2 regions of the Nocardioides sp. JCM 18998 genome follow, and region 2 is predicted to be linked to the other one. Evidence: predicted binding sites of a transcription regulator. Region 2 holds the regulator's gene; the other holds the start of a gene.
The links. Region 2 encodes LexA, which represses DNA repair genes until DNA is damaged. Its sites were predicted from a motif close to TCGAACANNTGTTCGA; they were not measured.

Region 1 (5,360 bases), 380 kb from region 2:
CACCGCTGATGAGCATTGGGTCGCCGAGACGGCCCGGACGTTGCCCGCCGAGATCGTCGAGCTGCCGCGCGCCGATCACTCACTCAACGTGGCCGGCCGCTGGCGCGGCCGTCAAGCCACCGCCGGGGCCCACGCCGCTTTCATCCGGGCGTTCACCGGCTGGCTCGACGCCTGAGCCACGGCCGTCACTGCAGTATGTCGGCGCCCGGCGCCCGGCGCCCGGCGCAGGCGTCGCCGGCCCGGCGCCCACTCCCTCGGCGCAGATCCGTCCATCGGAGGCGTAGGCCGTCAGCCCGACCGAGGTGATGGTGTCGGCGAGCGCCGTGGCAACGCGGACGTCGTGGTCCGGCGCGGGTACGGCCGTACGTGAATTCGCTGCGGAGGTACATGCGCCGAGGGCCGCCAGACCGATCAGGCTGGTCGCGATGAGCCGCACGTTCGCATGACGCGTTGTCCGAGCAGTTCCGTTCCATCGGACGCAGCTCCGGCGGGGACGCAGCATGGGTCGCCGGTCCAGCGCACGAGGGGACGTTGCCCGCACACGGGCGCGGCCTATGCGACGGCTGCCGCTGACCGTCGCACGTGCCTGACCAGCCATAGCCCGAGCAGGAGCGCCGTCGCGCAGAACGCGGCGACGATCGATACCTCGAGAGTGACGACAGGGATAGCGCTGGAGTAGTCGAGTCGCGCGGCGACAGCCATCGTCGGCGCGACGCTGAGTGCCCCGCCCAGGAGGAGTGAGGCGCCTGCGGTAAGGGCGATCAGCCAGATCCTTCTCTCGTCACGGAATCGCCAGCGAACGGCAAACATGGAGAACGCTGCGCAGACCAGCGATGCGACGGTATGCATCCCGATCGCGAAGCCGCCTTGATCGCCGTAGGTGAGTCGGAGGTTGTCCACGATCCGCATTCCGAGCGGATAGATCGTGATGAGCGATGCCGCCGCTCCGACCGTGGCGCCCGCCAGCGCGGTCCCGACGAACGTCGCGTGGGTCACCGAGGGGTTCTTTCGCGGGGACACGACGAGCCCGTCGGCTTCGGCGAGCTCGCGTGCGAATATGCCCGGGTCTCCGCTAGTCAGCTCCTCGATCGATGCGCCATCGGCCAGGCCCAGTCGCAGATCCCGTTCGAGTTCTGCGCGAAGTCGTCGGCGGTCGCGGTTGCTCGCGCCGCTGCGGCGCAGCTGATCCGAAACCGCCTCGATCCAGGCATCGAGCAGCGGGTCTCCCGGCAACTCTTCACTGCGCATAACGGGCCTCTCCTCGGGTGGGGCCGGAGTCAAGCACCAGCCTGGTGAGTTCGGTTGTTCGCTTCCACTGCGCTGACCAGGACTCGAGGGCCGCTCTGCCAGCGGTGTTGATCGCCAGCACGTTGCGAGCCGGTCCCGAAGGACTCTGCTCCAGCTGGTTGTCGACGAGTCCCTGTTTCCGCAGGCGAGTCACGAGCGGATAGATCGTTCCGTAGCTCGCGTTGACGAAGCCGTGATCCTGCAGCTGTTGGACGAGGCCGTAGGCGTGAAGCGGCTCCTGATCCAAGAGAGCCAGGACGCACATGTCGAGGACCCCGCGCATGAGCAGGGTCTCCCGGCCGTCGATGTCGCCCTGATCTATCATGCGACGCACGGTAGTAGGTATCGCCGCATAATGCGAGCGTTTACGTGGAACACGCGGCCTGTGGCACCCGGAGGCACGTACGCCTACGAGTCGGCGGGTCGATCGCGGTGGGTCGATGGGCGCGGCGTCGACGGAGACGCCGGCGATTGGTCGCAGCGGTGGTGTCGAGGCTCGCTTCATTGGCACCGACCACCGGGGGCTGCGCGCGGCTCAGCCGCCGGGGGCGGGTAGTGGTGTGGTGCCGGTGGGGTCGACGTGGAAGTGCTGACGGTGGGGGCTGGTCCAGAGGAACTCGCCGGGACTCAGCTGGGTGTACCCCCAGCCTGCATGGGTCTTGACCCGGTGATGGAGGCGGCACAGGGGTGCCAGGTTCGCCGAGGTGGTGGTGCTGCCGTGTTCGTAGGGGTCGATGTGGTCCAGGTCCGCTGAGCGGGCGCTGCGGGTGCAGTGCGGGAACACGCAGATGCGGTTGCGCAGGACGATCTGCTCCCGCAGGGTCGCTGAGGGCTGGTAGCCCGACGAGGCGATCTCGGTGTTGAGGTCGATGACCGGCCGGATGCTCACCGTCGTGCCGGGGCGGGTGAGCCACGACTGGAGGCGGTCGATGCCGACCGTGTAGTCGCCGGAGCCGTGCTCGACGTGCGCCGTCTCCGGGTCGTCCGCGTTCAGGTGGACGTACAGGGTCGCGGCCGATCCGCCGGTGGTGATCTCTCCGGTGGTCAGGTCGAGTCCGAGCTCGCGGCGTGCGATCTCTCCCACCGCGAGCGCACGCCGCACGTCCAACGACTCCTCCGAGCCTGCCAACAGCAGGGCGTGCGCGGCGCGGGCGATCGCGGTCTCGAAGTCGCGGGCGTCGACCGCATCCAGGCTCGCGCTGACTCCGACACAGCCTCCGACCACGTCGCGGTCGTGGATGGTGACGTGGCGGTGCTCGGCAGCAGCGAGCTCGTCTTGGGCTGCCTGTTCGGGGTCGAAGCGTCGGATCGCGTCGGTGACGAGGCGTTCGAGGCGCACGATCCCGATCTTGTGCGCGAGAGGTGCGACCTGGGCATCCACCCACCCCGCAGCATCTCGGGTCAGGGCGAGGGTGTGGTCGGCGATGCGGCGGGCCTTGTAGGGCTCCAACGGACCAGCGACCATCCGCGCCCACACCAACGGGAGGCGATACCGCAGCTCGAGCACGGTCCCGAGCCACAACCGGGCCGAGTCGGCCGAGCGGCCCAGGGCGGTGGCGAACTCGGCGACGGCGAACTCCGCCACCAGCGGCGCCCCTTCGCCCGCGATCGCGAGCTCGTGGTCGGTGCCGGGCACCGTCATCGCCCGGTCCAAGGAGTCGGTCGAGTGCAGGTCCGCCCACTCCAAGGCGAGGCGCATGATCCGGATCTCGGCTTGGCGGGCGTCCTCGCGCGCCGCGCCCATCGCCTCCAGGAGTCCGGCCGGGGTGTCCCGGTCGAGCTCAAGGGCGAGTGCGGTGGTCATGGTTCGAATCTACGGAAAGGGTCCGACAGTTTTGGGCCTCATCGGACCTGTCCAGAGACTTCTTTTCGAATATCTTCTCGGGTCTTTGTTCTGTGCCCCGGGGCTAGTGGCCCGACGGAACTGTGCTCTCGGCACCTGCTGTGCCAAGACACTCGACCGGCACCCGCGGTGCCGCTCTTCCCTTGAAATCTCTGGCTGGAACCGTCGCCACCGGTACGCCACCCGCCCACCGGCAACCGCCGGTGGACGGGTTGCGCCTGTAGGGCCTGCTGGCGATCACGAAGACGAACGAGAGAAGCGTGGTACAGCGGGTGCCAGCACAGTGTCTTGGCACCGTCCCAGCGTGGGGCACCGTCGCGTCGAGCCACCATGCGTGTGGTCCCGTCCAAAGACAACGTGCCGGAGGGTCGAGTCGGTGGTGCGGGAGGGCCGAGTCGGCGGTGCGGGAGGGCCGAGTGAACGCAAAAGGCGCCCCGGCCAGTGGCCGGAGCGCCTTGCTTGGAGCGGTGGATCAGTGACCGGAGGTCTTGAAGCGCTCGATCGAGGCCTCGATCTCGGCGATCGCGGCCTCGCGGCCGACCCAGTCGGAGCCCTTGACGGACTTGCCCGGCTCGAGGTCCTTGTAGCGCTCGAAGAAGTGCTTGATCTCGTCCAGCACGTCCTGCGGCACATCGCCCAGGTCCTGGATGTTGTCGAAGCGAGGGTCGGTCGGGACGCAGAGGACCTTCTCGTCCTGGCCCTTCTCGTCCTCCATCACGTACATCGCGACCGGGCGCGACTCGACGAGGACGCCGGGGTGGATCGGGAACGGGAGCAGGACGAGCGCGTCCAGCGGGTCGCCGTCGCCACCGAGGGTGTCCTCGATGTAGCCGTAGTCGGCCGGATAGACCATCGAGGTGAAGAGCACGCGGTCGAGGCGGAGCTTGCCGGTCTCGTGGTCGACCTCGTACTTGTTGCGCGAGCCCTTGGGGACCTCGATCAGGACGTCGAACGTCAGCGTCATGGGTGTTCCTCCAGGTGTGTTGACGCGCCATTGTCCACCACAATGACCTCGATAGTCGCTACCGGGAGGGTCATCAGTGTCACGTAGGGGTCGTCGGCGACTGCTCGTCGTGGTGGTGCCGCTGGTCCTGGCGCTCCTCGCCGGCACCGCTCTCTGGGCGCTCGGCTGGGTCGATCACTGGCGTGGTCACGACCGGGTCGCGGCCACTCCGGCGCCACGTCCGTTGGTCGTCGATGTGCCGACGCCGGCAGCGACGGATCCGATCGCCGATGCGGGCGACGGGACGATCCGCGCCGCCTCGGTGCAGCGACTCCTCGCCCGAGACGTCGACGACGCGCTCGGCAGCCATGTCGTCGCCGCAGTCGCCGATCTGGACCGCCCGATCGTGGCGCAACGAGGCCGTGGCGCGGCGGTGCCGGCCTCGACCAACAAGCTGCTCACCGCCGCGGCCGTGCTCGCGCTCGACGGGCCGGAGAAGCGCTTCACCACCCGTACGGTCCTCACCGACACCCCGGGCATCGACACCGTGACGCTGGTCGGCGGCGGGGATCCGCTGCTCGCCTCCGAGCCGGCCGCCGACGACGCATACCCGAAGGTCGCCGACCTCGCCACGCTCGCGAAGCAGACCGCGTCCGCGCTGCGCGCCACCGGCATCACGTCGGTCAGGCTCCGCTACGACACGTCGCTCTTCACCGGCCCGGACGTCGCCCCGACCTGGCCGCACAGCTACATCACCGAGGGCGTGGTCGCGCCGATCACCGCGCTGTGGGCCGACGAGGGGCGTACGACCGACGACGCCGAAGCGACCGGCCGGGTCGCCGACCCGGCGCAGGACGCCGCCGCGACGTTCGCGGAGGCACTCTCCAGCGCCGGCATCACCGTCCGCGGAGCAGCCCAGGAGCAGACCGCCCCGCAGGGTGCCGCCGATCTCGCCCACGTCGACAGCCCGCCGCTGCGCGAGATCGTCGACCACGTCCTCGAGGTCAGCGACAACGAGGGCGCCGAGGTCCTCGCCCACCAGGCCGGCCTCGCGTCGGGCGACGGCGGCAGCTTCGCCGGAGGCGCCGCGGCCGTACGGGGCGCGCTCGCCAAGCTCGGCGTCGACACCAGCGGGCTCGTCCTGCGCGACGGCAGCGGCCTGTCGCGGGCCGACCGGATCTCGCCGGTGACCCTCGTCCAGACCCTCCAGCAGGCCGTGGCACAGCCTCGTCTGGCCCCGATCGTGGTCTCGGTCCCGGTTGCGGGGTTCAGCGGCTCCCTCCTCGA
Region 2 (5,360 bases):
AGTCGGGGTACTCGACGCCACGCTGCTCGAAGACGGTCTCGCCGGTCTTCCAGTTGGTCTGGACGACGTCGCGCCGCTCCCAGGTGATCTGGTCGTACGGGTGGACGCCCTCGGTGCTGAACACCCGCTCGAGCTGGAGCCCGCCCCCGGTGCGCGCCTGCTGGCCCGAACCGCTCACCGTCTCGGTCATTGCCTTGTCCCCTTGTCGCGTGAATTTCATCGGTCTCTTGCTGTTGCTGGTGGCCCGGACAGGCACGCTTCCCCACGGCCTGCCCGGGCTGTCTGTGGTGTTATCCCTGAGTGTCAGCCGGCAGGGCTGAGGCTGCGCTCGGCGCGCAGCTTGGCGATCTCGTCCTCGAAGTCGTCCGCCGACTCGAACTGTCGGTAGACGGAGGCGAACCGCAGGTACGCGACCTGGTCGAGCGTGCTCAGCGGCGCGAGGATGGCCATGCCGACCTCGTGCGCGGGCACCTCGGCGTAGCCGCTCGTACGGAGCGTGTTCTCGACCTCCTGGCCCAGGCAGGCCAGCTGGTCCTCGGTGACCGGGCGGCCCTTGCAGGCCTTGCGGACGCCGGCGACCGCCTTGTCGCGGTTGAACGGCTCGGTCGCACCGGAGCGCTTGAGCACGGTCAGCTGCATCAGCTCGACGGTGGTGAACCGCTTCTCGCAGCCCTGGCACTGACGACGCCGGCGGATCGAGCCGCCGTCCTCGGCCACCCGGGAGTCGAGGACCTTCGTGTCGTTGTGCCGGCAGTAGGGGCAGTGCATGACGGTCCTCCTTCCTCGGGTGGTCTCTGCATCGTTCATGGGGCTCGCCGGTGTGGATCCCCCTGTGGAGGAAGCCGCCCCGACTGTGGAGAACGCGTCGCGATCTGTGCAACGAGCACGCACAAATGTGAACTAGATGTGGATAACTACATCCGTGTAACTACTAGATGTAGTGGTGACTCTATGCCCCGGCCGCAAGGCATGCAAGTGCTCCGGCGCGGCGCGCCGCGAGACCTCGGCGTGTCGCGCTCAAGGGGCGCCAAAGCGCCCCATCTCAGGAGAGAATGTGGCGCGTGGGGCAGCAGAACAGTGGCAAGCGCAAGGGCAGCCGGAGGGCGGCTCGGCCGCCGCGACGGTTCCGCAGGGACGTCTTCGCGCTGGCGCTCGGCGTCACGGTGGCGCTGATCGCGTGGGGCTATCTGGTCTATGCCGCGATCGACTTCGGTGGCGATGCACGCGACGGCGACGGCGCGTCGTGGCTCTTCCTGCTGCTGGCCGCGATCGGAGCCGCGGCGTGCCTCTTCGTCGCGCTGCTGCTGGGCGCCCGGGCACTCCGGGCGCTGGCGAGCGCTCCCGTCAGTTCGGGATACGCAGAGTCTGACCAGCCGACAGGCTCGCACCAGCGAGGCCATTGATCTTCTCGATGTGATCGATCATCGCGCGGACGTCGCCGTCGTCGGAGGCCGCCGACGCGAGGTCCCACAGCGTGTCGCCGGGGGCGACGACCACGGAGTGGGTCGACTCCGGGGCACCGGCCTGCGAGGCGGCGCCGGCGCCGTTGGAGATGAGCAGGCCGACGCCGAGCAGCGCGATCAGGCCGACGACGAAGACGACCACGCGACCGCGTCGGGTGAGCCGCAGCGTCGAGCCCTGACGCGGCGCGCGGGCCGCAGTCGCCGGGCGGACCGCTCGGACGTCGGTCGTACGCGGCGTCTCGAACAGCTGGTCGAGGGTCATCGAGCTCATGTCAGTCTCCTGGGGAAGGCGGGACTTGGTGTGTCCGAGACGATGTCTAACCGCGACCACTGACAGTTTTCGGTGGAGCGACCATCAGCGGCTTTCGATCAGACGTTCGATCGAACACATGAGCGAGAGTAGAACAAAGGTTCGAACTCGTTCAAGTGTTCGAACGAGATTTCTTGTGCCGTCTCGCGACACGCCGGATCGAACATCTGTTTGAATCCACCCGGGCGCGGCACTACCGTGAGACGCATGACCTCCAAGGAGCAGAGCAACCTGGCTGAGCTGCCCGACGGCCCGCCGGATGCGACCGGCCTCACCTACCGCCAGCAGCGCATCCTCGGTCACCTGCGCGACTGCATCGAGCAGCGCGGCTATCCGCCGAGCATGCGCGAGATCGGCACCGCGGTGGGCCTGACCTCGACCAGCTCGGTCGCCCATCAGCTCAAGGTCCTCGAGCAGAAGGGGTTCATCAAGCGCGACCCCCATCGCCCGCGCGCTCTCGAGGTCTTCCTGCCCGAGGTGCTCAAGGCCCGCAAGGCGATCAGCGGCGCCGAGGAGGTCGACTACGACGAGACCGGCATCGGCGACAGCCGCCCCGAGGCGCACTACGTCCCGCTGGTCGGCACCATCGCCGCGGGCGCACCGATCCTGGCCGAGGAGCAGACCGAGGCGGTCTTCCCCCTGCCGCGCGAGCTCGTCGGCGACGGCCAGCTGTTCCTGCTCAAGGTCAAGGGCGACTCGATGATCGAGGCGGCGATCTGCGACGGCGACTACATCGTCATCCAGCAGGCGCAGACCGCGAACAACGGCGACTTCGTGGCCGCGATGCTCGACGGCGAGGCGACCGTCAAGGAGTTCCGCCGCAAGGACGGCAAGCTCTGGCTGCTCCCCCACAACTCCGCGCTCGAGCCGATCGACGGGACCAATGCCACGATCCTGGGCAAGGTCACCGCCGTGCTACGCAGCCTGTGAAGGCGACCTCGGCATAATATCGGTGGGATCGGGCACGCCCGATCCCACCGTTTTTCTCAGGAGGCACCCGCGTGCAGGAGAACGTCATCGCCGGCGATGAGGCGATCCTCGCCCCGCCGACGGGGCGTCGCACCATCCGCCAGCGCCTCTCCACCGTCGGCGCCGGCCTGCGCGAGCTCCTGCTCATCTCGGCGCTCTACGTCGGCTACACCCTCTCGCGCCGGCTCGCCAGCGACGCCCGCGAGCCGGCGATCCACCGCGCGAAGGAGCTGCTCCGGATCGAGCGGGCCGTACGGCTCAACTGGGAACACCCGATCAACGACTTCTTCGTGCGCCACGACACGATCGGCCTGCTCGCCTCGTTCTGGTACGCCACCGCGCACTACATCATCACGCTCTCGGTGCTGGTCTGGCTCTACTTCAAGGGGCGCGACGCCTACATCCCCGCCCGTCGTGCGCTGCTCGTCACGACCGTCCTGGCGCTGACCCTCTACCTCATGCTGCCGACCGCGCCGCCGCGCTTCCTCGACGGCTACGCCGACGTGCTCGCCCTCCACTCCGACCAGGGTTGGTGGGGCTCCGACGCCTCCGCGCCCAAGGGTCTGGGCCACCTCACCAACGAGCTGGCGGCCTTCCCGTCTCTGCACGCGGGCTGGTCGCTGTGGTGCGCGATGGTGCTGCAACGACACGCCCGGTGGCGGATCGTCAAGATCCTCGGGTGGGCCGGCGCCTTCATCACGGCGGCTACCGTGATCGGTACGGGCAACCACTGGGTGCTCGACGTCCTGGTCGGCTGGATGGTGACCATCGCCGGCGTCGTGGCGGTTTGGGAGCTGACACCTAAACTGCCGGAGTGACGCGCGCCCTCCCCTCCTCCGCCGCCGCCCTGACCACCCTCGTGGTCGTGGTGGCGTCGCTGCTGTCCGTGTCCGTTGCGACCCCCGCTCAGGCGGAGCGCGGATCGGCGGTACGGCTACCGGCGGCGAGCGCGCTCGGCGACTCCGACGGCGATGCGCCGGGCGATGCGTCGATGTACCTGCGCCGGATCGCGCTGACCAAGAGCTCGCTGCGCGGCGCCGCCCGCAAGCGGGCCGAGGCCCAGGTCGCCCGCCCCAAGCTCGCCGGTGAGCGGATCGTCTGCTCCACCACCCACCCGATCTGCGTGCACTACGCGAGCGCGGGCGTCGACGCCCCCAAGGCGGGCGGCCCGATCACCCCACAGGTCGTGCTCAGCAACCTCGATCACATCTACTCGATCTACCAGAGCTCCGGCTACCGGATGCCCGAGGCCGACCACACCACCGGCGGTGGCACCACCCAGATCAACGGTGCGCCGGTGCCCGTCGACGACGTGGACATCTACCTGGCCAACATCGGTGATCAGGGCTACTACGGCTACTGCGCGCCCGAGCCGCTCGCCAGCGCGCCGTCCGCTCACCACACGCCGGCGTACTGCGTCCTCGACAACGACTACGCCGAGTTCCCGCACGGGACGCCGCTGTCCAACCTCCAGGTGACCGCCGCGCACGAGTTCTTCCACGCGGTGCAGTTCGCCTACGACGCGACCGAGGACCCGTGGTTCATGGAGTCCACCGCGGTGTGGATGGAGGACCAGGTCTTCGACAACATCAACGACAACATCCAGTACCTGCCATACGGGCCGCTGGGGAGGCCGTCGACCTCGCTCGACAAGAACACCACCTTCGGGGTGTACGGCGGCTGGATCTTCTTCCGCTGGGTCAGCGAGCATCACCCCCAGCTGGTCGGCCAGCTGCCCGGCATCATCCTGTCGATGTGGCAGCGCGCCGCGTCGGGCGCGCACGACCGCTACTCGCTCCAGGCCGTCAGCAGCGCACTCCAGGCGGCCAAGATGCCGCTGCGTACGGCGTTCGCCCGCTTCGCCGCCGCCAACCGCAACCCGGCGCACACCTACTCGGAGGGTCGCGCCAACCACTACCCCGTCGCGGCACCGGCCAAGAGCTACTTCCTGCGCAGCGGCAAGCGCGCCAGCGGCACCGTACGCATCAACCACATGGCCGCCTCTACCGAGCGCTTCACCCCGCGGGGCCGCGCGCTGAACGGCAAGCGGGCCAAGCTGCGCCTGACCCTCGACATGGACGACACCGCCCGCGGCAGCGCCGCCGTGGTGACGATCTACCAGCGCAACGGCGCCACCAAGACGCGCCTGGTCCATCTTGACCGGCACGGCAACGGATTCGCCGCGGTGCCGTTCAGCGGGCGCCTGGTCAAGCGGGTCGAGCTGACCATGACCAATGCCAGCACCCGGATGCTCTGCTGGGTCGGCGGGCTCTACGCCTGCCAGGGCCAGCCGAAGGACATGCGCATCGCCGAGCACTTCAGCGCGCAGGTCCACGCCTGATGCCAACCGCCACCACGGACTCGACGACCCCGGTCGCCGAGCTGCTCGCGACCGCCGTCGAGGCGCTCGGTGGCAGCACCCGCACCGGTCAGGTGCAGATGGCCGAGGCCGTCGCCACCGCGCTGAGCACCGAGGAGCACCTCCTCGTCCAGGCCGGCACCGGCACCGGCAAGTCGCTGGCGTACCTCGTCCCGGCGCTCCTGCACGACAAGCGCGTCGTGGTCGCCACCGCGACCCTGGCGCTGCAGCACCAGCTGGTCGAGCGTGACCTGCCGCG

Region 1: a site for LexA is predicted at 3,157-3,172, ahead of ACZ5L9_RS04840 (HNH endonuclease signature motif containing protein). Genes of this name have one in related genera too.

Annotation. Positions count from the first base shown of each region.
Region 1 covers NZ_AP043886.1:1,019,461-1,024,820, reverse strand. Annotated here, with positions in the region: gene ACZ5L9_RS04855 (hypothetical protein) at 1-175, shown strand, start outside; gene ACZ5L9_RS04850 (hypothetical protein) at 553-1,248, opposite strand; gene ACZ5L9_RS04845 (PadR family transcriptional regulator) at 1,238-1,612, opposite strand; gene ACZ5L9_RS04840 (HNH endonuclease signature motif containing protein) at 1,823-3,091, opposite strand; gene ACZ5L9_RS04835 (inorganic diphosphatase) at 3,603-4,094, opposite strand; gene dacB (D-alanyl-D-alanine carboxypeptidase/D-alanyl-D-alanine endopeptidase) at 4,171-5,360, shown strand, end outside.
Region 2 covers NZ_AP043886.1:635,629-640,988, forward strand. Annotated here, with positions in the region: gene ACZ5L9_RS03015 (vitamin B12-dependent ribonucleotide reductase) at 1-190, opposite strand, end outside; gene nrdR (transcriptional regulator NrdR) at 304-768, opposite strand; gene ACZ5L9_RS03025 (hypothetical protein) at 1,062-1,403, shown strand; gene ACZ5L9_RS03030 (LysM peptidoglycan-binding domain-containing protein) at 1,345-1,734, opposite strand; gene lexA (transcriptional repressor LexA) at 1,981-2,703, shown strand; gene ACZ5L9_RS03040 (phosphatase PAP2 family protein) at 2,775-3,560, shown strand; gene ACZ5L9_RS03045 (MXAN_6640 family putative metalloprotease) at 3,557-5,083, shown strand; gene ACZ5L9_RS03050 (ATP-dependent DNA helicase) at 5,083-5,360, shown strand, end outside.